Regions from separate parts of the Shewanella sp. 30m-14 genome, predicted to be linked through region 1. Evidence: predicted binding sites of a transcription regulator. Region 1 holds the regulator's gene; the other holds the start of a gene.

Evidence for each region. The regulator LexA, encoded in region 1, represses DNA repair genes until DNA is damaged. The targets are predictions, from matches to a motif close to TACTGTATNNNNATACAGTA.
Region 2: a site for LexA is predicted at 2,940-2,959, ahead of recG (ATP-dependent DNA helicase RecG). Genes of this name have one in related genera too.

What each region holds. Positions count from the first base shown of each region.
Region 1 covers NZ_JBRILW010000003.1:35,309-47,582, forward strand. The annotation lists gene ACVBIU_RS03080 (LysR family transcriptional regulator) at 1-442, opposite strand, end outside; gene lexA (transcriptional repressor LexA) at 1,176-1,796, shown strand; gene ACVBIU_RS03090 (cell division inhibitor SulA) at 1,793-2,317, shown strand; gene coxB (cytochrome c oxidase subunit II) at 2,795-4,381, shown strand; gene ctaD (cytochrome c oxidase subunit I) at 4,391-5,995, shown strand; gene ACVBIU_RS03105 (cytochrome c oxidase assembly protein) at 5,998-6,582, shown strand; gene ACVBIU_RS03110 (cytochrome c oxidase subunit 3) at 6,689-7,570, shown strand; gene ACVBIU_RS03115 (DUF2909 family protein) at 7,618-7,836, opposite strand; gene ACVBIU_RS03120 (SURF1 family protein) at 7,835-8,572, shown strand; gene ACVBIU_RS03125 (hypothetical protein) at 8,700-9,245, shown strand; gene ACVBIU_RS03130 (COX15/CtaA family protein) at 9,259-10,242, shown strand; gene cyoE (heme o synthase) at 10,308-11,213, shown strand; gene ACVBIU_RS03140 (SCO family protein) at 11,290-11,919, shown strand; gene ACVBIU_RS03145 (polysaccharide deacetylase family protein) at 12,164-12,274, opposite strand, start outside.
Region 2 covers NZ_JBRILW010000008.1:70,899-83,172, forward strand. The annotation lists gene ACVBIU_RS08070 (AMP-binding protein) at 42-1,697, shown strand; gene ACVBIU_RS08075 (calcium/sodium antiporter) at 1,879-2,805, shown strand; gene recG (ATP-dependent DNA helicase RecG) at 2,976-5,051, shown strand; gene ACVBIU_RS08085 (DUF3014 domain-containing protein) at 5,193-6,056, shown strand; gene ACVBIU_RS08090 (beta-ketoacyl synthase chain length factor) at 6,317-7,048, shown strand; gene ACVBIU_RS08095 (lysophospholipid acyltransferase family protein) at 7,116-7,889, shown strand; gene ACVBIU_RS08100 (phosphopantetheine-binding protein) at 7,886-8,140, shown strand; gene ACVBIU_RS08105 (acyl carrier protein) at 8,149-8,397, shown strand; gene ACVBIU_RS08110 (hypothetical protein) at 8,397-8,945, shown strand; gene ACVBIU_RS08115 (AMP-binding protein) at 8,942-10,321, shown strand; gene ACVBIU_RS08120 (ApeI family dehydratase) at 10,318-10,704, shown strand; gene ACVBIU_RS08125 (glycosyltransferase family 2 protein) at 10,704-12,274, shown strand, end outside.

The DNA.
Region 1 (12,274 bases):
ATTCATGAGTAATGATGATATCTACATTGCCTTCGTTCAAGTCTTGCATCAGTTGGTGTTTTTCTTCGCGATACACTTCCACACATAAATGGGGAAAATCCAACGTCAATGCTAGAGGCTGAGTAAAGGCTAGGTCGGGAATGTAGTTCTCAATCCCGATAGTCAGCACGGTTGATTCACCCTGCGCAATTATTTCGGCACTTTGAACAAACTTATCAAGTTGGCTCATGGTGTGTGTGAGGCTAGGAAGTAAACGTTCCCCCTCTTTACTTAATGACGTTTTATTACCAGTTCGGTCAAAAAAGTTAACGCCAAGATCAATTTCTAGATCAGAAATCCATTGGCTAACCTGAGGTTGTTTTTTTCCTAACTTACGTGCAGCAGCAGATATTGAACCTGTTTCGACGGCCAATAAGAGTGCTTTCAGGTGTAGTGAGTTCATAGGCTTATATTAATTCAGGTACGCACTAAATTATGATTCATTTTCGATATCATCAGTTAAAGGCACTATACGTTCTTATCTTGAGTTAATCACGTCAGACGGATGTATTCATACTTAAATTGAGAGCCTGACATTAGATCACATATGGCAAATTATTATGAACAGAAAACGAATGAGTAGAAGCACTAACAAGAAATGGGGCATTTCCAAGCTAGCAATCAAACCTGCACGGCCCAAATGAAGGCACCAATTATCCGGTGTAGATACAGCCGTGACCGTCCATGACATGGACGTCATGGCCGAGCTTCCAAGGATGGATTTGTTGCGTGTCACGGCAGTATCTGCACATGCACCCGCTGCAGGCGATTGGTAACGGTGAAACGACAATTGAGAACTCGCTTCCCCGTAGCAACTACTCAAAAAATGTAATCAACCTTCATTCGAAGGGCAACCAACTTTGGGGCATAAATAAGCGAAGCCTGATCTGTATATTCACTCAAAAGTCCCTCCTCTCATCGAATTCCCATCCGGAGGCCTTATCTAAGCTTAGTAAGTTCTGATGTTTGACAAAATATCAGTTAACTTCAGCCACTATTCAATAACGAGTTTCACATCGCTGGATTTATTTCATTTGAAACTGGATCCCACAAAAAACAATATAACTGGTTATTACTTGCACTCAAAAAAATACTGTATATACTAACAGTTACTGTATAGAAAGACAGGGTTAACCATGAGACCACTTACACCGCGCCAAGCTGAAATTTTAGAGCTAATTAAACGTAATATTGCTGATACTGGCATGCCACCTACCCGTGCCGAGATCGCTAGACGTTTAGGTTTTAAGTCAGCCAATGCTGCTGAAGAACATTTAAAAGCCTTAGCTAAAAAAGGCTGCATTGAAATTATGCCGGGCACGTCTCGCGGTATTAAGTTAACCCAAGAAGACACTGAAGATGCAGATTTAGGTTTACCCCTTATCGGCCAAGTTGCTGCAGGTGAACCGATTCTTGCGCAAGAGCATGTCGAGCAACACTATAAAGTCGATCCTGCCATGTTCAAGCCATCAGCAGACTTCTTACTCAGAGTCCGTGGTGACAGTATGAAGAATATTGGCATACTAGAAGGTGATCTACTGGCTGTACACAAAATACAGCAAGCACGTAACGGCCAAGTGGTTGTAGCACGCGTTGAAGATGATGTTACCGTTAAGCGTTTTGAGAAAAAGGGTAACAAAGTTTTCTTACATGCTGAGAACGAAGAGTATTCACCAATTGAAGTGGATCTAGCAAACCAAAGCTTAAGTATTGAAGGTTTAGCCGTTGGTGTGATCCGTAATGGAGACTGGCAATGAACAAACTAATGGGAACGAGTCCTCGTCACCCTGGACTGTGGCAAGATATGCCATCGACCAATATGGTGAGCAGCACGAGTAATGACATCACGACTATGGTGACCCAAACTCAAGGGCGTGATGAGCTGAACCAGATCAGTGCTCAGCTTTCACAATTGAGCCAACAGGGTCGCTGGATTGTACTGATTAGCCCGCCGAATATTGGCTACAAGCAGATGCTAGCAGCTGCGGGTGTAAGAATGGACCGCATTTTACTGGTTCATGCTAAAGATGAAGTGGAAACACTTTGGGCAATGGAAAAAGCCTTAACAAGCGGTACCTCAAGTGCGGTGATTACTTGGACCAACTCTTTAGATGCTCGTGACAATCGACGCCTACAAATCGTTGCCAAAAGCGCTCGCGCTGTTGGCATTGTCATTGAACATTCGATTGATAACACAAATAAGCAACAATCTTGTCGCTCAATCAATATGCAGGATAGTGCTTTTGGTCAAGCCTCCCTGTTTGGTGCTGTTCATTAAGCAGAACATCTCCTCGCTTTCTAATACATGATGACTAGGAGGTGCGTTTTAGTAAGCGCCTTCTAGTACAAACGATTTTCTAAAGCCCTCATTCGAGGGCTTTTTTATTATCAATAATTGAAAAAGTGATCTTGATCAATATTTAAACACCAAGTAGTGTAGGAAGTCATAACAACGATATTTTGTTATATCCGAGCGATTTAGTTGTCGGTCTTTGCTCTGGGATTAGTCCTGAATTTGAAGCTTAGACTGAGATTGGCCTGATATATTTCAGCCGTATGTGCCAACGTGGTTACACCAGCAGTGAATAGCACTGAATACAATAGCCTGTGTCGCGATCCCATTAATTGCGACTCGATAGGCAAGCCACTCGCGCACTTTGAAGTCATCGTTGCTTTTTTGGGAACTGAAGAGTTTACATAGAGCAGAGACTTACTGTGTGACTCTTCTTTGTCTTGTGGACAGAGGAGAAGTCTAGTGAAGCAATTGTTGTATTGTGTGCTGGCGTTGCTATTTTCGCCCGTACTTGTTGCATCAGAAATGCCGCTTAATATGACAGAGGGTGTTACGGATATCAGTGGGCGGGTTTACAACCTCCATATGATTATTCTCTACATCTGCTGTGCTATTGGCATCGTGGTTTTTAGCATCATGATTTACGCTATGATCAACCACCGCAAATCAAAAGGCGCAGTCGCCGCCAACTTTCATGAAAGTACTAAAGTCGAGATCCTTTGGACTGTTGTACCTTTTATTATTCTTATACTTATGGCTATTCCCGCAACCAAGACATTGATTGCTATGGAAGATCCAAGTAATGCTGACCTCACCATCAAGATTACCGGCTCACAATGGAAATGGCATTACAGCTATTTCAACAAAGATGTTGAATTTTTCAGTCTGCTTTCTACCCCCAGAGCGCAGATAGATGGCGAAGAAGCAAAAGGTAAAAACTACCTTTTAGAGGTAGATAAGCCACTGGTACTACCGATTAATCGTAAAGTACGTTTCTTAATGACTTCAGATGATGTTATTCACTCCTGGTGGGTACCCGCATTTGCCGTTAAAAAAGATGCTAATCCAGGATTTATTAATGAAGCCTGGACCCGCATCGACAAACCGGGCACTTATCGTGGCCAATGTGCCGAGCTCTGCGGTAAAGACCATGGCTTTATGCCTATTGTTGTTGAAGCTTTATCAGAAGAAGATTTTGATGCTTGGCTGATTGCACAACAACAAGCCGCCAGCAATGCCGAAGTGGCAGCAAAGGCTGCCCTATCGCAAACGCTAACAATGGAAGAATTAATGGCGCAAGGCGAGCAAGTCTACCTTGCACGTTGCGCTGCCTGCCACCAGCCTAATGGTGCTGGCCTACCTGGCGTATTCCCTTCTCTTATTGGCAGCCCGCTTATTAAAGGGCCTGCTCAGCTGCATATCGATATTGTATTAAATGGTAAATCGGGCACTGCTATGCAGGCGTTTTCTAGCCAGTTAACTGCAACTGAAATTGCTGCCGTAGTGACTTATGAGCGCAATGCCTGGGGCAATAACTCAGGCGACACTGTTCAAGCAGCCGACGTAAGCTCAGATACGACCACGCCAGCAACATCGGTAGATACAACCCCAGCGACTCCAAGTGCAATACCTGCGACCTCACCTGCAACACAAGCTGAGGTTAATCAAGATACAACCTCAGAAACCAAAGCTGATGACGAGGTAACTAAAGAACTAACAACGGCACCATTAGGTGACCTAGCCATGAATGAACTCCTGACCATGGGGGAAAAAGTCTATATGACTAGCTGCGCGGCTTGTCATCAAGCAGCGGGGACAGGCCTACCTCCAGCGTTCCCATCATTAGTGGGTAGCCCAATCATCAAAGGCCCTGTAGCCGCTCACCTTGATATTGTTATCAATGGTAAACCTGGTACGGCAATGCAGTCATTTAGCGCGCTACTTACACCACAACAGCTTGCTGCAGTGGTGACTTATGAGCGCAATGCCTGGGGTAATAACTCTGGTGATGCCGTTCAGGCTTCTGATGTTGATGGTCACGGAAAGTAAGGGATTAACATGAGCACAATTACACAAGACTCACCAGCCGCTAACGACGTGAGCCATGATGACCACCACCATGGCGCGCCAAAAGGTATTATGCGCTGGCTGTTAACCACTAACCATAAAGATATTGGCACCCTCTATCTTTGGTTCAGTTTTATTATGTTTTTAACCGGTGGCGCGATGGCAATGGTGATCCGCGCAGAGCTATTTCAGCCCGGATTGCAATTAGTCGAACCCAACTTCTTTAACCAGATGACCACTGTTCACGGTTTAGTGATGGTATTTGGCGCTGTGATGCCGGCCTTTACAGGCCTAGCTAACTGGCTAATTCCGATGATGATTGGTGCTCCCGATATGGCGCTACCGCGAATGAATAACTGGAGCTTTTGGATCCTACCTTTCGCATTTGCCATTTTGTTAAGCTCACTTTTTATGGAAGGTGGCGGCCCCAATTTCGGCTGGACATTCTACGCACCACTATCGACAACCTATAGCCCTGACAGTACCGCTCTATTTGTATTTGCAGTTCATATCATGGGGATTAGCTCAATCATGGGCGCGATTAATGTGGTCGTCACTATCGTCAATATGCGTGCCCCCGGTATGACTTGGATGAAGCTGCCGTTATTTGTTTGGACCTGGTTAATTACCGCCTTTTTACTTATTGCGGTCATGCCTGTGCTCGCTGGCACAGTGACTATGGTACTCACCGATAAATACTTCGGCACTAGCTTTTTTGATGCCGCCGGCGGTGGGGATCCTGTCATGTTCCAGCATCTTTTCTGGTTCTTTGGCCACCCTGAGGTGTACATCATGATCTTGCCGTCATTCGGTATCATCTCGGCAATTGTGCCAGCCTTTAGCCGTAAGCGCTTATTTGGTTACTCATCGATGGTTTACGCCACTGCGAGTATCGCCGTTTTGTCGTTCCTGGTGTGGGCGCATCACATGTTTACTACGGGTATGCCGGTATTTGCTGAATTGTTCTTTATGTATTGCACCATGCTGATTGCAGTGCCGACAGGCGTAAAAGTATTTAACTGGGTTGCGACCATGTGGCGAGGTTCTATTACCTTTGAAACTCCCATGTTATTTGCGGTGGCCTTTATTATCTTGTTCACCATAGGGGGCTTTTCGGGACTGATGCTGGCGATCACTCCTGCTGACTTCCAATACCATGATACCTACTTTGTGGTGGCGCATTTTCATTATGTATTGGTGACTGGAGCAATATTCTCCATCATGGCAGCGGCCTATTATTGGCTACCCAAATGGACCGGCCATATGTACAGCGAAACCTTAGGGCGCTGGCACTTCTGGTGTTCGGTAATTTCAGTCAACGTGCTGTTTTTTCCAATGCACTTCTTAGGCTTAGCCGGAATGCCAAGGCGTATTCCTGATTATGCTATCCAGTTCGCTGATGTGAACCAGATTGTATCGATCGGCGGCTTCGCATTTGGCCTTTCGCAGCTGATCTTTTTAGCCGTAGTGATTAAGTGTATTCGTGGTGGTGAAAAGGCTCCAGCCAAACCATGGGAAGGCGCCGAAGGATTAGAATGGACCATTCCTAGCCCTGCGCCATATCACTCATTTACCACCCCGCCAGAGGTGAAATAAAGATGACTGAGATGAAGCGTAACGCCAATCGCAAATTGCTCGCCATGCTAATTATTGGCGCTGTGGGCATGTTTGGGTTTGGTTTTGCGCTTGTTCCTTTATATGACGTGCTGTGCGACGCATTGGGTATTAACGGTAAACCCGCAAGTACCGCCAGTGTTTATCAGCCTGTCGCAGTGGATAAAAACAGAACCATAACGGTTGAGTTTGTGTCTCAAGTGCAAAGCGACATGCCTTGGACATTTAAACCTCAGGTTAATACCATGCAAGTGCATCCCGGTGAGCTTATTCGTACTCATTTTGTCGCTACGAATTTATCGGCAGAGCATATTGTGGGGCAGGCTATTCCGTCTGTTTCTCCCGGACAGGGGGCGGCATACTTTAATAAGACGGAATGCTTCTGTTTCAATCAGCAGGTATTGCAGGCTAACGCTGCAGCCGAGCTACCACTCATCTTTTTTGTGGATCCCCAATTGCCGGATTCAATCTCGACCCTGACCCTCTCTTATACCCTCTACAACATCACCGACAAGGGCTATGTAGTAAGTGCCACAAGTAATGTCGTGGAGCAAGGAGCTGCACAATGACAACTGAACATATAGATGAAAACTACTCCAGCAATAAAAACGTCGCTGTGATTAACACAGTCACTAAAACTGGGGCTAAAGCCGTTACAGGGCAAGGAGCGGCTAAATGACAACTGAACATAAACACGAAAACTACTACGTACCAGAGCAAAGTGCGTGGCCCATTATTGGCGCGATAGGTTTATTTCTTATCGCCTTTGGTGCTGGAAGCTATGTCTCTGAATTAAAAACAGAAGGCGGCAGTGGTGGCTATATTTTGCTAGCTGGTATTGCGGTTATCATTTTCATGATTTTTGGCTGGTTTAGAACCGTTATCGCCGAATCTATGGCAGGGCTCTACTCCAAACAGATGGATCGCTCCTTTAGGCAAGGAATGAGCTGGTTTATCTTTTCTGAAGTCATGTTCTTTGCAGCTTTTTTTGGCGCCTTATTTTATGCCCGAATTATCGCAATACCTTGGCTTGGCGGCGCCTCAAATAATGAGATGACCCATGAAGTATTATGGCCAATGTTTGAAGCTGCTTGGCCCTTACTGACAACGCCAGATGGCAGCCTGACCCAAGCGATGGACTGGACAGGACTACCGCTCTACAACACCTTAATTCTTTTGACCTCTTCGATAACATTGCATTTTGCTCACGTAGGGTTAGAAAAAAATAAGCGTACCGCGTTAACCGTTTGGCTAGCGATAACCATTTTACTTGGGGTAGCGTTCTTATTCTTGCAAGTGGAAGAGTATGTCCATGCCTACCAAGAAATGGGGCTGACATTAAATTCAGGCATTTACGGTAACACCTTTTTCTTGCTAACCGGCTTCCATGGCATGCACGTTACCCTAGGAACGGTATTCCTTATGGTGTTGTTTTTACGAGTGCTTAAAGGGCACTTTACCCCAGATAAGCACTTTGCTTTTCAAGCAGGGGCTTGGTATTGGCACTTTGTCGATGTGGTTTGGCTGTGCTTGTTTTTCTTTGTTTATGTGCTTTAACCACTCATATTGCCGATATTAATACGATCACATAAACAATAATGTCATCAGTAGGGTCTGGAGTTAGGTGTTATGACTCCCGTCCCTAATGCCACCAGCAGTAACAGCACCACGAGTACAGAAAAGAGGACTCGGCGACCTAAGAATTGACTCATGGGGATACTCTTTTCTCCTTTCACCATAATAAATAGGGCTCGACCTAAATTAACCAGTATGAATAGCAGTAGCAGTACGAAAACTAATTTAAAGACAAACAAAGCAGACATGGCGCTTCCTCGCGTTAAGATGAATCTTGCTTGGTTATTTATTGTGCTTTCTACTGTGATTGTGTTTTCTATTTTGGTCAAGTTAGGTTTTTGGCAGCTTGAAAGAGCTCAATATAAGGCTCTCTGGCAGCAACAACTAACAGATAGACAAGCAGCTTCTGTATTAAACTATTCGCAACTGCTCAGCCTCCCTAAAGATGAGCCTTTAACAGGGTTTAAGCTAAAAACGGCGGTGACTCCCATCTCAACCAATGTTTTCTTGCTCGATAATCAAGTCTATGAGGGTAGAGTAGGCTACATTGCCTTACAAGCTTTGCAGGTCAGTGCATCAGAGCCATGGTTGTTAGTTGAACTCGGCTTTATCTCAGCGAGTATGGATCGCTCTAAGCTACCAAACGTAACAGCGATTACCAATCCTATAATGCTAGAGGGGCGGGTTTACCAAAAGCAGTTTAACCCGATGAGCTTTGATCTGATGGCTGAAGCTGGTTGGCCCAAACGCATCCAAAATCTCAATATCCCACAGCTGTCTGAACAACTTAATCAATCGCTCTCCGGCGTCGTATTACAGCCGAGTAATCTTGACAACCCATACCCTCATCCGTGGCAACCAATCCCGTTATCGTCGCAGAAGCATCAAGGTTATGCCGTACAGTGGTTTGCAATGGCAGGCGTATTTATATTGATCATGGGCTATTTATTTTTTCGCATGTTAAAACAACGATATAACAAGTAATCATATTGCTCTATTGCTAACGAGGGTTAGACGATGTAGGTTAGAAATTAAGCTCCTAGCCGTAATGGGAAGACTTAATTTTAATCATCAAATTTGATGGATTTTAGTAAGATAAAGAGGAGATGGAATGAACTCCCCCCAAAAAAGCGGCAAAAAAACACTGATACTGTTATTACTGGCTTTTGTCCTGCCTGTGATAGCGGCAAAACTGGTGCTCAGCTTTGACCTGTACCAAGGCGGAGCCACCAATAAGGGGCAATTGCTCGATACCGATACCAGCTATCAGAATCTAGCTATGGTGAATCCACTGCCCCATGAATGGCAGTTGCTCTACCTACTTCCTAGCCACTGTAATGCCGTCTGCGAAGATAGGCTCTATATTCTGCAGCAAAGTCATACCGCACTGGGTCGACATCAAGACCGTGTTCATACCATTATTTTGGTTAATGAGCACAGTGATACGACTGTACTCGACGCCTTTGATTTTGTAACCGCAACCCCCTCTAAAGCACTTAGCCAGCTGCTTGATCAGCAAGAATTAGTGATAGTCGATCCCTTAGGTAGCTTAGTGATGAGCTACCCAGTAGCTGAAGATCATCAAGCACAAATAATGCAAGGCAAAGCCTTAGTGGCTGACCTACGTAAGTTACTCAAACTATCACGGATTGGCTAAGGAGACGTTTGATATGCAGATTAAGTCGCTATTGAAAGTCACATTAGTGTTTACTTTATGCGTGATTCTGATGGGAGCATATACTCGACTATCGGATGCTGGTCTTGGCTGCCCAGACTGGCCCGGCTGCTATGGCATGCTCAAAGTCCCTACCCAAACTCATGAGCTAAACCAGGTGCAACAAGCCTTTCCAGAACATACAGTTGAAGCAGATAAAGCATGGCTTGAGATGATCCACCGTTACATTGCCGGTGCCTTGGGTTTATTGGTATTACTCATCTTAATCCTCAGCCTTAAGACTAAGGATACGCCTAAGAAACTGCCTATGTTTATTGCAGCGCTTATCATCTTCCAAGCTGCGCTCGGCATGTGGACAGTGACGATGAAACTGATGCCGATTATCGTTATGGCACATCTATTGGGCGGGTTTGCACTGTTCTCGCTGCTGTTATTACTTTATCTACGCAGTAAACCGCTTAGGATCCCTGGTGGTGATGCTCCTGCACGAAAGATGGCAGGCTTTGCCGCCATCTGCATTGGAGTTTTGTTACTGCAAATTGTTTTAGGTGGCTGGACTTCATCAAATTATGCCGCGCTGGCCTGCACCACCTTGCCATTTTGTGAGGGAAACTGGGTTGACAATCTGAGCTTTGCTCAAGCCTTTTCGCCATTTCAAGGTGAACACGTCAGTTATGAATATGGTGTTTTAGACTATTCAGCCAGAATGACCATTCATGTTGCCCATCGTATCGGCGCTGTGATTACCGCGGTCATGCTGCTGTATTTAGCCTTCAAGCTTATTCGCACCGCTAACTCAAACATCATGCGTAATACCGCATGGCTATTAGTCGCTTTGGTCATTGTGCAAGTCGCACTGGGGATCAGCAACGTCGTTCTGCACCTACCACTGGGCATCGCGGTTTCTCATAATGGCGGCGCTGCACTATTACTACTGACGTTAGTTTTTATTAATTACGCCTTATGGCGCAAAGCATAGGGGCCTTTTATGACAACCAATAATGCCCTTTTCATTTCGCAACACAATATCGAGAGGTTTCACTAATGCAAAAACCAATCGCACTCCAGCAAGACCACTCGACGCCGCTTATTCAATGGCGCGCTTATTACGAAATGACCAAACCTAAAGTCGTGGCACTCATGTTGCTCACCGTACTCGTCGGCATGTGCTTAGCCGTACCAGGCGCTGTGCCCATCGCGCCCTTAATTGCGGGCATGGCAGGGATAGGCATGATGGCAGGTTCCGCTGCAGCCTTTAATCATCTTATCGATCGTCGTATTGATGGCTTAATGGCTCGTACCTATAACCGCCCGCTGCCTAAAGGCCGAGTATCGATAGCAAAAGCACTGACGTTTTCATTTGGCCTTGGGATCCTTGGTTTTGTCGTACTGTACGCCCTAGTTAACCCATTAACAGCATGGCTCACCTTTGCAAGTTTGATAGGTTATGCCGTGGTTTATACCGCCTACTTAAAGCGTGCGACGCCACAAAACATTGTGGTTGGCGGCTTAGCGGGAGCCATGCCACCATTACTTGGCTGGACTGCGGTTACCGGCGAATTTCACGGTAATGCACTGCTGCTTGTCATCATCATTTTTGCTTGGACTCCACCGCATTTTTGGGCGCTAGCCATTCATCGTAAAGCCGAATATGCCAAGGTCGATATCCCTATGTTACCTGTGACTCATGGTGTCGAATTCACAAAAACCTGTATTTTCCTCTATACAATTTTGTTAGCCATCGCCTGCTTATTACCCGTATTAGTAGGCATGTGTGGTCCGGTTTATTTGGTGAGTTCAACATTGCTGAGCGCTGCTTTTATCTATAAAGCTTGGCAACTTAAGTTTCACGAAGCACCCGGCATGGCGATGCAGCTATTTAAGTTTTCAATCTATCATCTGATGCTACTGTTTATCGCCTTGCTGGTTGATCACTACTTGTGGGTATAAGCCTGTTTGCATAACCATTTGACGATAAGAAATATTTACAGCTGTTATTAGGTATTAATGCGCTAGGAGAAAAAAGATGAAGCTCACATGGATTATTACAGCTATTTTAATGGTCGCTGCAGGTGCCTACGCAGGAATTCAACTAAACCAGGCTAAACCGTTAGCGCTGCAAACTAGCTTCGAGTATCCATCGCCGCAACCGTTAGCCCCATTTTCACTCACAGACCAGCGTGGTAATACATTCACCAACGCTGACTTAAATGGAAAATGGAGCCTGTTTTTCATCGGATATACCTCTTGCCCCGACGTTTGCCCGACGACCATGGGTAAATTGACCTCGGCGTACCCAAGCCTGGCGCAAGATAAAGATCTACAGGTTATCTTTCTATCTGTTGACCCACAAAGGGACTCGAGTAGCACATTGGAAAATTACATGCGCTTCTTTAATCCAGAATTTGTGGCTATCACCGGCGAACATAAGCAACTGCTGCCAGTCACCCGTAGTCTAGGTTTTGTTTATGCCATGGTAGGGGAAGGAGATAATTACCAAGTTGACCATAGCGCCTCATTTGCCCTAGTGTCACCTAAAGGTGAGAAGGTTGCGATTATCAAGCCAAAATCAGAGATCCCCGGACAATTACCTCAGATAAAAAATCGCGATTTAATTCATGACGTCAATGCAATTATTGATAAGTACTCCAGTTAACTCAGCTCAAGATTTGAGTTAAAAAACGCACAATACAAGCCTGCACACACTTTTCTTTTCATCGTGGCTTCGGTGTTGTCAGTGTTGTGAGCTAAGTAAGCGCTTCGTGGTATATCGCTTTTAAAGCAAAGAACCCAGCTTATGCTGGGTTCTTTGCTTTGTGTTTAGTCATCAAATTTAAGCTTAACTTTTGGCTTAACTTAGCGACATTTCCTTTGCAGGGGCTTTGTTATCATCTAATTAGCTATTCTGCTATCCACTGACCGTTAGATTTAGGTCGGATCCAAGGCTGTGAGAACCAGTAATAACTGCCTTTACTCTTACTCGGAGCCGTACAGTTATAACGTGAACGACC
Region 2 (12,274 bases), on a different contig from region 1:
CAGGTTGAATTGGAATCAACAATTATCAATATGGAAATGCGATGGAATCTTCTATGAAAACCCCAATTGAGATGCTTGAACATTGGGTTGAAAAACAAGGCGACCAGGTTTATCTAAAGCAGCCTATTGACGGTCAATACAAGACGTTTACCTGGCGCGATGTGCAAACCAAGATGCAGCAAATCGCCGGTGCCCTTAGACATTTAGGCCTAAACCCAGGCGATAAAGTCGCTGTTCTCTCTAAAAACTGTGCCGAATGGTTTATTACCGATCTTGCCCTAATGCACGGCGGCTATATCAGTGTACCAATTTACCCCACGGCGAATGCCGACACTATTCGCTACACCCTTGAGCACAGTGAAGCCAAAGCAATTTTTATCGGTAAGCTAGATTATTGGGCCGACCAAGAAGCGGGCGTTGGTGGCGATATTCTGCGTATAGCCATGCCGTACGACACCATGCCCTCGCAGTACCATTGGGATAAAATGCTTACCTTAGGTCAGCCATTAATTGATGCGCCTTTGCCTACAGCCGAGCAAGTGATGACCATTATCTACACTTCTGGCTCAACCGGTAAGCCTAAAGGTGCGATTCAAAACTTCGCTAGCTACACCTGGACCTGCACCGCAGTTGTGCGCGATCTTAAAACCGGTGTTGAAGATAGATTGCTATCTTATCTACCACTGGCGCACATTACCGAGCGTGTTGCCATTGAAGGCTCATCTTTTTATTCTGGCAGCAGCGTTGCCTTTGTCGAGAGCCTAGATAGCTTTGTGGCCGACGTGCAACGCGCCAGGCCAACGGTATTCTTCTCGGTACCGCGCCTGTGGAGCTTATTTCAAAAGAACATTATCGACAAAATTGGTTACAGTAAGCTTAACTTTTTGCTTAAAGTACCCATCCTAAGTAGCATCGTTAAACGTAAAATCCATCAAGGATTAGGTTTAGAGCATTGCCATTTACTTGGCTCAGGCTCTGCCCCCATCCCACCATCACTTGTTGAGTGGTACCACAAAATTGGCCTCAATATCAGCGAGGCCTGGGGCATGACAGAAAACTGCGCCTATTCCATTATTAACTACCCATTCGATGCCAGTAAAATCGGCTCTGTTGGTCGCGCAGTTGAAGGTTGTGAAGCCAAGTGTTCCGATGTCGGTGAACTGCTAGTTAAGAGTCCTGGCCTAATGCAGGGCTATTATAAACAGGAAGAAGAGAGCGCTAATTGCTTCGATGAAGATGGTTTCTTCCACACTGGTGACTTGTGCACCATTGATGATGAAGGCAATGTCAGCATTACAGGCCGTGTTAAAGACAACTTTAAAACCTCGAAAGGTAAATATGTCGCGCCTGTACCTATCGAGCGCAAACTGGCACAAGACCCACATGTTGAAATGATCTGTGTTATCGGCTCAGGCTTACCTCATCCTGTCGCTTTAGTGCAACTTTCAGAAGGTGCCAATGTGCAACCTCGAGAAGAAGTCAGAGCATCATTAAAAGCCACCGTCGACTCTGTTAACCCCCATCTTGAATCACATGAGACTGTTGATGCGATTGTAATTGTGAGTGAACCTTGGGATGTTGAAAATGATGTATTAACACCGACACTCAAAATAAAGCGCCATGTACTTGAAAAGAAATTTAGTGAAAAAGTAGATGGTGTACGCGGTGGTAAAGTCTGCTGGGAAGATGAAATCTAGATCTTTCAGGGTGTCCAATTAACCCATAACGACACACTTTAAGGTGTGTCGTTTTGTTTTTGTGACAAACAATCAGCAATTAACTAAATTTAATGAGTAAGAAGCAGTTTTTGATTGCGCAATTTTTGAAAGAAACTATTCTTGCCATCCTTTCAAAGAAACCCAAATTATAGAGTTAACCATGTTTATTTTATTGTCGATACTCGGCGGCTTTTTAATTCTAACAATAGGCGCTGAAGCCTTAGTTCGAGGTGCAAGCCAAATTGCACTCAGATTAGGACTTACACCACTTATTATCGGTCTCACTATTGTAGCTTTTGGTACTAGTGCGCCTGAACTTGCTGTAAGTGTAAAGTCAGCTATTGCGGGCAACAGTGGCATTGCATTGGGTAATGTCATTGGCTCAAACATCGCTAACATCGGTCTTATTTTAGGTATTACAGCGCTTATTCGTCCCATTAAGATTGAGTCTCAAATGGTGCGCCGTGATATTCCTATCATGATTGGCGCCTCGCTATTATTTTGGAGCCTATTACTCGATGGCGGTTTAAGCTTCTGGGACGGCGCAATTTTATTTGCGTTACTTGTCGCTTATTTAACTTTCAGCTATTTCACGGCTGAAAAACAAACTGCTGATGACGTTGAAGATACCAAGCAAAATCCAATGTTGTCAGTACTGTTTATTGTTATCGGTATCAGCATGCTTGTTGGCGGCGGTATTTTATTCGTTGATGGCGCGGTGGCTATGGCTAAGTCGTTTGGTATCAGCGAAGTGATTATCGGCTTAACTATCGTTGCTATTGGTACCAGTATGCCTGAGCTTGTCACCTCAATCGTGGCAGCACTTAAAGGCCAGAGTGATATCGCCATTGGTAATGTTGTTGGCTCTAATATCTTCAACGTACTCGGTATTCTAGGTGTGACAGCGCTTATTCACCCTATTATCGGCAGTGAAATTAGTAACCTGGATTGGGCTGCTATGATTGCCTTAGCCGTGCTATTACTGCCATTTGCCTACACAGGTTTACGTATTGGGCGCCGCGAAGCAGGCTTATTAATTGCTGGTTACTTCGCCTATATCGGCTACATAGTATTACAAGCCATATAATTCGCCCTTCCAGCAAATGCTGAAATAAATAGGCCTAACGTGCAATCTGCAAGTTAGGCTTTTTTTTGCGTTATTTTCACTGTTATCGCGACACTCATACGCGCAGATTTGCGTAAACCGATATCTCTGATAATATATGTATAAATTTACAGTGTTTGAGTGTTAACCGTTTGCAAAGACTCGATCTTGTTCCTATCACAGAGCTTAAGGGCGTCGCTAAAAAGATGGCCGAGAGATTAGCTAAGCTGAGCATAACAACAGTGCAAGATCTGTTGTTTCATCTGCCGCTGCGCTATGAGGATCGCACTCAAGTCTACCCCATTGCCTCGCTTTACCCGGGCAGTTACGGCACCATCGAAGCCGTCATTCAATCAAGCCAAATTATTCAAGGCCGTAAGCGCATGCTGACCTGTACGGTGCGCGATGATACTGGCAGCTTAACCCTACGCTTTTTTAATTTCTCAGTTGCGCAGCGTAACGGCCTACAGATCGGCATGACCATTCGTGCTTACGGCGAAATTCGCCGTAGTATGCATGGCGTCGAGATTATTCACCCTGAATATAAAGTGATATCTCCCGGTGAAGACCTGCAGCTGAGCGATACACTGACGCCGGTTTACCCCACAACTGAAGGCTTAAAACAAGCAAGTTGGATTAAGCTGACTGAGCAAGCACTTGCCATGCTGGATAATGGCGGCTTACAAGAACTACTCCCGCCTCACCTGCAGCCAAATAATTTGGATTTAAAGCAAGCATTACAGATCCTGCATCGACCTAATAATCAAGTGTCGTTATTTGAGCTGGAGCAAGGCACCCATCCGGCGCAGCAACGCCTCATTCAAGAAGAATTGCTGGCCCATAACTTGAGCATGCTACGCCTGCGTCAACGTAGTAACCGTGACAAAGCGGTCAGCATGCATGCCACAGGTCAGTTACTTAACCCTTTTTTAGCCTCGCTTCCCTTCAAGCCTACTGGAGCACAACAGCGGGTAGTTGCAGATATAACCCAAGACTTAGCTAAGCATGAGCCTATGATGCGCCTCGTTCAAGGTGATGTGGGTTCGGGTAAAACCTTGGTGGCAGCCTTAGCGGCATTACAAGCGATAGAAAGCGGGTACCAAGTGGCCATGATGGCACCGACTGAGCTATTAGCCGAACAACACGCGCTAAACTTTGCCAGTTGGTTTGAACCTTTAGGCCTAAAAGTGGGCTGGCTTGCGGGAAAACTAAAAGGTAAGGCCAGAGCGCAATCGTTAGCTGATATTGAATCTGGCGATGCCCACATCGTCATTGGTACCCATGCTATTTTCCAAGAGCAAGTGGTGTTCAATAAGCTGGCGCTGATTATTATCGATGAGCAACATAGATTTGGTGTACATCAACGTTTGGGTTTGCGCGAAAAAGGAATTAGTCAGGGCTTTCATCCGCACCAGCTGATCATGACCGCCACCCCGATTCCGCGAACTTTAGCCATGACCGCCTATGCCGACCTCGACACCTCGATTATCGATGAACTGCCGCCGGGAAGAACGCCGGTTACAACCGTCGCAATTTCTGAGCAACGCCGAGAGGAAGTGATAGACCGAGTCAGACAAGCCGCCATTAACGACAAGCGTCAAACTTACTGGGTATGCACCTTAATCGAAGAGTCTGAAGTGCTCGAATGCCAAGCGGCAGAAGACACAGCAGAAGAACTTAAACGTGCCCTACCCGAGTTAAAGGTTGGCTTAGTTCATGGTCGTATGAAGCCTGCCGAGAAACAGCAGATCATGGCTGACTTTAAAGCCGGCGAGCTAAATTTATTAGTGGCTACAACAGTGATTGAGGTTGGTGTTGACGTACCTAACGCCAGCTTGATGATTATTGAAAACCCTGAACGATTAGGTTTAGCACAGCTGCATCAGCTTAGAGGCCGTGTTGGCCGTGGCGCCGTTGCCAGCCACTGCGTGTTGCTTTATAAGGCGCCGCTATCGGCTACTGCAACCAAAAGGATTGGAGTGCTCAGACAGAGTAATGATGGCTTTGTTATTGCTCAGCAAGATTTAGAGATCCGTGGCCCGGGTGAGGTACTAGGCACAAAACAAACGGGTATCGCCGATATGAAAATTGCCGATCTAATGCGAGATCAGGCATTTATTCCTCATGTACAAAAACTCGCTGTTCACGTTATGCAACAAGCCCCTGCTAGCGTAGACCCGATTATTGAACGCTGGTTAGGCGATCGTGAGCAATTTGTACAAGCATAAGCTGCTATGTCAGTCAGTTTTATAAATTAAATATCCTTAATAGAGCTTCAGACTATAGACAATCTCCTGGATTTTTGCAGAATGGATTGAAGCTATACTTTTATCATTAGTCGTATCACTGCCCAGTGCAGAGGAGTTACAATGCAACTCAGTCAAGAAGATAGAATTTCGCCACAGGAAAAGACCTCTGGCACCAATGGCCTGGCTATTTTGGCTATCGTTGTCGTTGTAGCGCTATCTGCAGGTGGCTACTATTACCTCAGTGGTGATGCTCCAATTGAAGAACCACTCGTTATTGCCCCTGTGGTGATCCCCGACCCAATCCCAGATCAGCCACTAGAAACCGAAGCTGTGCCAGAGCCTGAAGTCGTTGAAGTTGAAGCGGTACAGCTACCAGAGGTTGATCCTGTAGCTGAAGTCGAGCCTTTACCCGCTTTAGCTGACAGTGATGGCTATGTACACCAGAAAGTGACCGCTATTGCTGATGGTATGGCAATTGAGCCACTATTGATTGAAGACAACATCGTCCGCCAGTTTGTGGTTTTTGTAGATAACTTAGCTCAAGGCGAATTGGCGCGTAAAGTGAGCCCACTGCAAGCCCCAAGCAATAGCTTTACCGTATCTGAAATTGCCAATAAGACCTATATCAACCCTGATAGTTACCATAGGTATGATCTATACGCTGACTTCCTTTCAAGCTTAAATGATCAAGAGTTAGCTAAAACCTATAAAGAGATGACTCCACTACTGAGTGAAGCATTTAGCGAGCTAGGCTATAGCAAGACTTCGTTTAATGACCGTATGCTGCAAGCTATCGAGGTGATGTTGGATGCTCCTATTATCGAGCAACCGATTGAATTAGATGGTGTTAGCGTCAACTATCAATTTGTTGCCCCCAAGCTAGAAGCCTTGCCTAATGCGCAAAAGTTGATGATTCGTATGGGCCCTGAAAACGCGCGTAAAGTGAAGTCGGCACTGCGCCGGCTCCAGAAGCAATTAAGCTAACGCCAAGTTTTCTCTTCTATATCCTATCAAAAAGCCCTGCATTAACAGGGCTTTTATTCAATTCCAACATTTTATCACCCAATAGCTACCTCCAAGCGACAGCTGTATCATAAAAGGGCTTATTACGCCCACCATTTATGATGTAGAATAATCAGCTTAACCGCTACATTTTGATCGCCAACAGGCACTTGTATCCTGTTCGGTCAAAACTATCTTTTTATTAGTCAGGGCAATACGAAAGGATATTCGTATCTGAGGCGATGCAATTGAAGTTCAGCATTCTTTCATGGGGCGCATGGTCGCCGCACTATCAACACGCTTCAGATTGGCTCAACTGGCCACACGGTGTCATCGATGACGCTATACAACTCAGTGCCGCCCCCAAATTGGCCCATGTGCCAGCTATGCAGCGCAGGCGTCTGAGCAAACTCACCAAAATTATTCTTGAGGCCGTAAACCAATGCTGCCCTGCTGAGCAATGCCGTAGCATTTTTGCCTCCCAACACGGTGAAATTAATCGCACCATTGGCTTACTTAACGATATCGCTGAGCAATCGCCATTATCGCCAACAGGGTTTAGCCAATCGGTACATAATACTGCCAGCGGTATTTTCAGTATTTTAACTGGCAATCAAGCTCAATCGACCTCTATAGCTGCGGGTAGCAACACGTTTTCCCAAGCATTTATCGAATCCTATGGTCAGCTACATGCAGATCCAGAGCCATTATTATTAGTCTATGCTGACGAGCCTGTGCCTGAAGTTTATCGCCAATTTGCCCATGAGCCAGAATGGCCCATAGCAGTGGCTTTTATGCTAGCCCCAGCTAACGACACACAAGATGCACTGGCCACACTAACGTTAACTCCTTTGGATGAACAAGCTGAACTCGACAACAAACTCAGCTTTGCTCTATTGCTATCGAGTTTGGCAGCTCAACACAATATCAGCGGAAATTTGTCTGGTTGGCACTGGGACCTGAGCTGTGACTGAACCCTTTATGAATAAGTCCGCTGCCAATAAGCCCATCAATGACAAGCAGCCTCTGGCTCCCAAACTAATGGGCATAGCTTACGCCCCACGCTGGCTTGGCGGCACCGCTTGCTACATCGCCTTTGGTCTTGGTGGATTGCTAAGTTCACTGACCATATTGCCAATACTTAGATTTTGGCCTGGTAGCCGCCAGCAACGCATTGAGCGCGTACAAAGAGCCGTGCACATCATGTTTAAAGGCTTTGTCAAAATGCTCACTTGGGCCGGCGTTATCAAGGTTACTCACGGAGACTTAAGCCGCCTCAGCAATGCTAAAGGGGTCATTGTCACCGCTAACCATCCAACATTAGTCGATGTGGTTGTGTTAATCAGCTTGATGCCTAATGCTGGTTGCATCGTTAAACAGGGGCTATGGCGTAACCCCTTTTTACGCGGCGTTGTCTCTTGCGCTGGCTATATTCCTAATCGCGGTGCGGAGTTACTTCTGCAAGACTGTAAATCAGTGCTTGAACGCGGCACTAACCTCATCATCTTTCCGGAAGGCACACGCACCAAAATAGGTGAGAAAATTAATGATTTTGCACGTGGGGCCGCCAATATCACTGTGCGTACCCATAGCGATCTGTTGCCTGTATTTTTAAAAACCAATACTGTAGGCCTAAGCAAGCAGCAAAAGTGGTACCAGTTGCCTAGACGGACAATTGGCATGCATGTGGAAATAGGCGAAACCCAGCCCTATTTACGTTATGATGCCGATGCAGGTGGCGACGCAAAGATGGCACGACAACTCACTCGTGACTTAGAAAACTATTATAAACAACAATTAGATAGATACTTATGAGCTTAGATAACGAAATAAAACAACTGATCATCGACTGTCTCGATTTAGAAGACGTCAGTATTGATGATATCGACTCTGACGCCCCACTATTTGGTGAAGGCCTAGGGCTCGATTCTATCGACGCATTAGAACTTGGCTTAGCAATTAAAAAGCAGTTTGATGTGAAAATTGAAGCTAATTCTGATGCAACCAAACAACACTTCTATAGCGTTGCCAGCTTAGTCAGCTTTATTGAGTCACAGCGAGCGTAGGAGAAATTATGCAAAGTCGTGAACAGATCCTTGAAATGCTGACTCAAATTTTAGTCGATGAGTTTGAAATTGACGCGAGTGATATCACCTTAGAAGCCTCTTTGTATGAAGAGCTCGATCTAGACAGCATCGATGCCGTAGATTTGGTGATCAAACTACAGCAAATGACAGGTAAAAAAATTAAACCTGAAGAGTTTAAAGCGGTGAGAACCGTTAACGATGTCGTGTCGGCTATCGAAGGCTTAGTCAAAGAGTAATGCGACTCTTTTTGCAAATAGTGACAAGCTTAGTGGTCATCGCTTATCCACTTGCGGTCTATTTTGGTTTGCACTATTTGCCCGCTGGCACCATTGCGCTCGTCTTATGCGCAATATTAGTCTTACGACTGGTATTACAACAGCAAAAAGTAAAGTCATTGATGTTGCCACTGCTTGTTGGCATCGGCTTAACAGCAGGAAGCTTTGTTGCTAAAGAGAATAATTGGTTACTGTTTTATCCTGTGGTGATTAACCTCACCATGCTGGGTCTTTTTGGTTACTCACTAAAACATGGCCCTAGCATGATAGAAAGGCTAGCCAGACTGAAAGAACCCGACCTGCCCGATGAGGCTATCGGTTATCTCAATAGCGTCACCTTAATTTGGTGCGGCTTATTTATCTTTAATGGCTCGATGGCGCTCTATACAGCGCTGTATACCAGCATCGAAACGTGGACGCTTTATAACGGGCTAATCGCCTACTTGCTCATAGGGTCGCTACTTGGTGGCGAGTGGTTATATCGAACATTTTGGTTAAAAAAGTCATGACGAATCTACTTAAATCTTGGCTATGCCAAGGGCCTACTGCTCAACAGCTAATTAGCTTCAATCATCACGATATTGTAACGGGAGCGGCCTTTACTGCTCAAGTCGCACAATTGCATCGACAATTAAGTGATTCCGATTCCAAACGCTGGCTACTTAGCTGTGAAAGCAGTGACCTTTTTGCCGTCGGACTCTGCGCCGGGTTACTTGCCGGTAAACAGATAATCCTGCCTGCCAATACTCAAGCTGGCACCTTGAGTGAACTCACTCACGAGTATGATGGCGTGCTCGCCAACATGCCAATTTGTGAAGGTAAGGCGTTTTTACGTCTCGATAAAGATCTCAATCCGACTGCGAGTGACTGGCCACAAACACAAAATTGGGGCGAACTGGTACTCTTTACCTCAGGTAGCAGCGGCAGGCCAAAACGCGTAGCCAAAACCATTGAGCAACTCGACGCCGAAGTCAGCGTGCTTGAGCATACTTTTGCCCAGCACCTGCCTCATTGCAGCGTAATATCGACCGTGACTCATCAGCATATTTATGGCTTGTTATTCAAAGTTCTTTGGCCACTCGCTGCCAGTCGCCCCTTTTTGAGCGATCTGGTTGAATACCCTGAAACCTTAAGCTACTACGCGAACCTGTTTCCAAACCTCTGTTTGATCAGCAGTCCTGCCCAGCTGTCTCGATTGCCCGACGCTCTCGATAATGAGCGACAACTGCGTTCACCTAGCTTAGTGTTCAGCTCTGGCGGACCATTGAGCTTTGAAGCATCACAAGGTGTCGCTAACTGTTACGGTCAAGCGCCTATCGAGGTATTTGGCAGCACAGAAACCGGTGGCATCGCCTACCGTCGTCAACACCAGCCTAATGCAAACTGGCAAGCTTTCGCGCCAATTGAGATCCAACAAGCGCAAAGTGATGGTGCGCTGATGCTAAAATCACCTTACCTACCTGATAATGAATGGCTAAAGTGTGATGACAAAATTGATCTGCAAGCCGATGGCACTTTTTCTCTGCAGGGGCGCTTAGACCGCATTATTAAAGTTGAAGAGAAACGCCTGTCATTGGTACAGATGGAGTCACTATTAGAGAGCCATCCCTATGTCGCACAAGCGGCATTGGTGATGTTAGAGCAACCTAGAGTGCAACTCGGCGCCGCTATAACGCTTTCCCCTCTGGGCATGGAACAACTCGAAGCTAAGGGTAAACTCGCGCTAAATAACCAACTCAAAAACCACTTGCTCAGCCAATTTGAGCGGGTCACGCTACCAAGGCGTTGGCGTTACCCTGAAGCCTTACCGCTTAATCCGCAAGGTAAGCGGGTACACGCAAACATGTTAGCCCTGTTCGATATCGATAAGTTTAAGAGCAAATGATTACCTCTACATTGCCCACCATTATCAGCCATAACAGTGAGAATGACTCTGTCACCTGGCGGCTAGAGATTGCTGCCGACCTCGTGTATTTCAATGGCCACTTTCCAGAGCAACCCGTGTTGCCGGGTGTCACTCAGCTCGACTGGGCGATAAAGCTTGGCTGCGCGCATTTTGGTTACCCGGTCAATGTTGCCAGCCTAGAAGTACTTAAATTTCAACAACTGATGCTACCTAACTCCCAGGTAGACCTGACCATTAGCCATAATCCCGCCAAGGCCAAACTGGTATTTACCTATAGCGATGGCGATAAACGTTTCGCATCGGGGCGTATTGCACTCAGTAACGAAGCAGTGCAGGCCATCAACAGTACGGACAATAACTAATGCGGCTCGCTCTGGTTATCCCCAACTATAATCACCGCGGTGCCATTGAACGTACCCTAGAGCAATTAGCGGCTTTTAATCTACCTTGTTATTTAGTTAACGATGGCAGCGACGACGAAACGCGCTTCTTGCTGATCGAGCTGGCTGAAAAATATGACTGGGTGACCCTGCTTCACCACCCATATAACCGGGGTAAAGGCGCTGCAGTAATGACCGGACTACGAACCGCATATGCAGAGGGTTACACCCACGCCCTGCAGGTAGATGCCGATGGTCAACACGATTTAAACGATATACCCGCCATGATAGCCCAGGCCGAGTCGACTCCAGAGGCGCTTATTTCTGGCTTGCCGCAATATGACGAATCCGTGCCGAAAGGCCGATTATACGGCCGTTACATCACTCACTTTTGGGTATGGATAGAAACGTTAAGTTTCGATATTCAAGACTCCATGTGCGGCTTTCGTGTCTATCCGCTCGAGGCAACCGAGAAACTGTTTTTAAGCCATGCCTTAGGCGAGCGCATGGACTTTGATATTGAAGTCTTAGTGCGTCTTTACTGGCAAGGCGTGCCAGTGATTCATTTGCCAACCCGAGTGATCTACCCAGAAGATGGCGTGAGTCATTTTCAAGGGGTTAAAGATAACGTGCGTATCTCATTGATGCACAGCAAACTCTTCTTTGGCATGTTGCTGCGTCAACCGAAAAAGCTTTATCGAAAGCTGCAGCAAAAGCTCACAAGTTCAGGCCAGAATAAGCATTGGTCGAGCATGGGTGAGCGCGGCAGTTACTGGGGAATTAAGCTACTTGCAGAAAGCTACCGCTTAGGGGGGCACTGGCTTTGCCGCGCTATCATGTATCCGGTGATCATCTATTTTTTCATTACCGGCACCACGGCAAGAACCGCTTCTAAGCAATTTTTAACTCATGTGAAGCTTAAGCAACCCAATCATCCACAGCTGGGTGAGCCACTGAGCTGGCGCGACAGCCTGAAGCACTTTTTCGCCTTTGGTAATGCCGCGTTAGACCGAATTGACGCTTGGTGCGATCGCATCAAGCTCGAACAGGTCGATTTTCCTAATCGAGAAATGCTAGCCAATCAATTACTCGCGGGCAATGGCGCGGTATTACTGGTATCGCACTTAGGTAACTTAGAGCTGTGCCGCGCAATATCAATCCACCAGCGCCAAGTCAAAGTCAACGTCATGGTGCTGACGCAAAATGCCGAGAACTTTAATAAGGTGCTCAAGCAGCTCAACCCCGACAGCTCACTAAACCTCATCCAGGTCACCGAATTAGGCCCTAGTACTTCGATTTTGCTACAACAAAAAATTGAAGCGGGGGAATTGGTTGTCATTGCAGGCGATAGAACCTCGTCACAGACTGCTGGTCGCGTGATTTACCAAGACTTTTTAGGCGAGCCAGCTGCATTCCCTCAAGGGCCATTCATTTTGGCCGGGCTACTTGATTGCCCGGTTTATACCATGTTCTGCCTACGGCAAAATGGCCGCTACCATGTGCATTTAGAGCATTTCGCTAACACCTTAAAAGGCCCTAGAGCCGGGAGAAG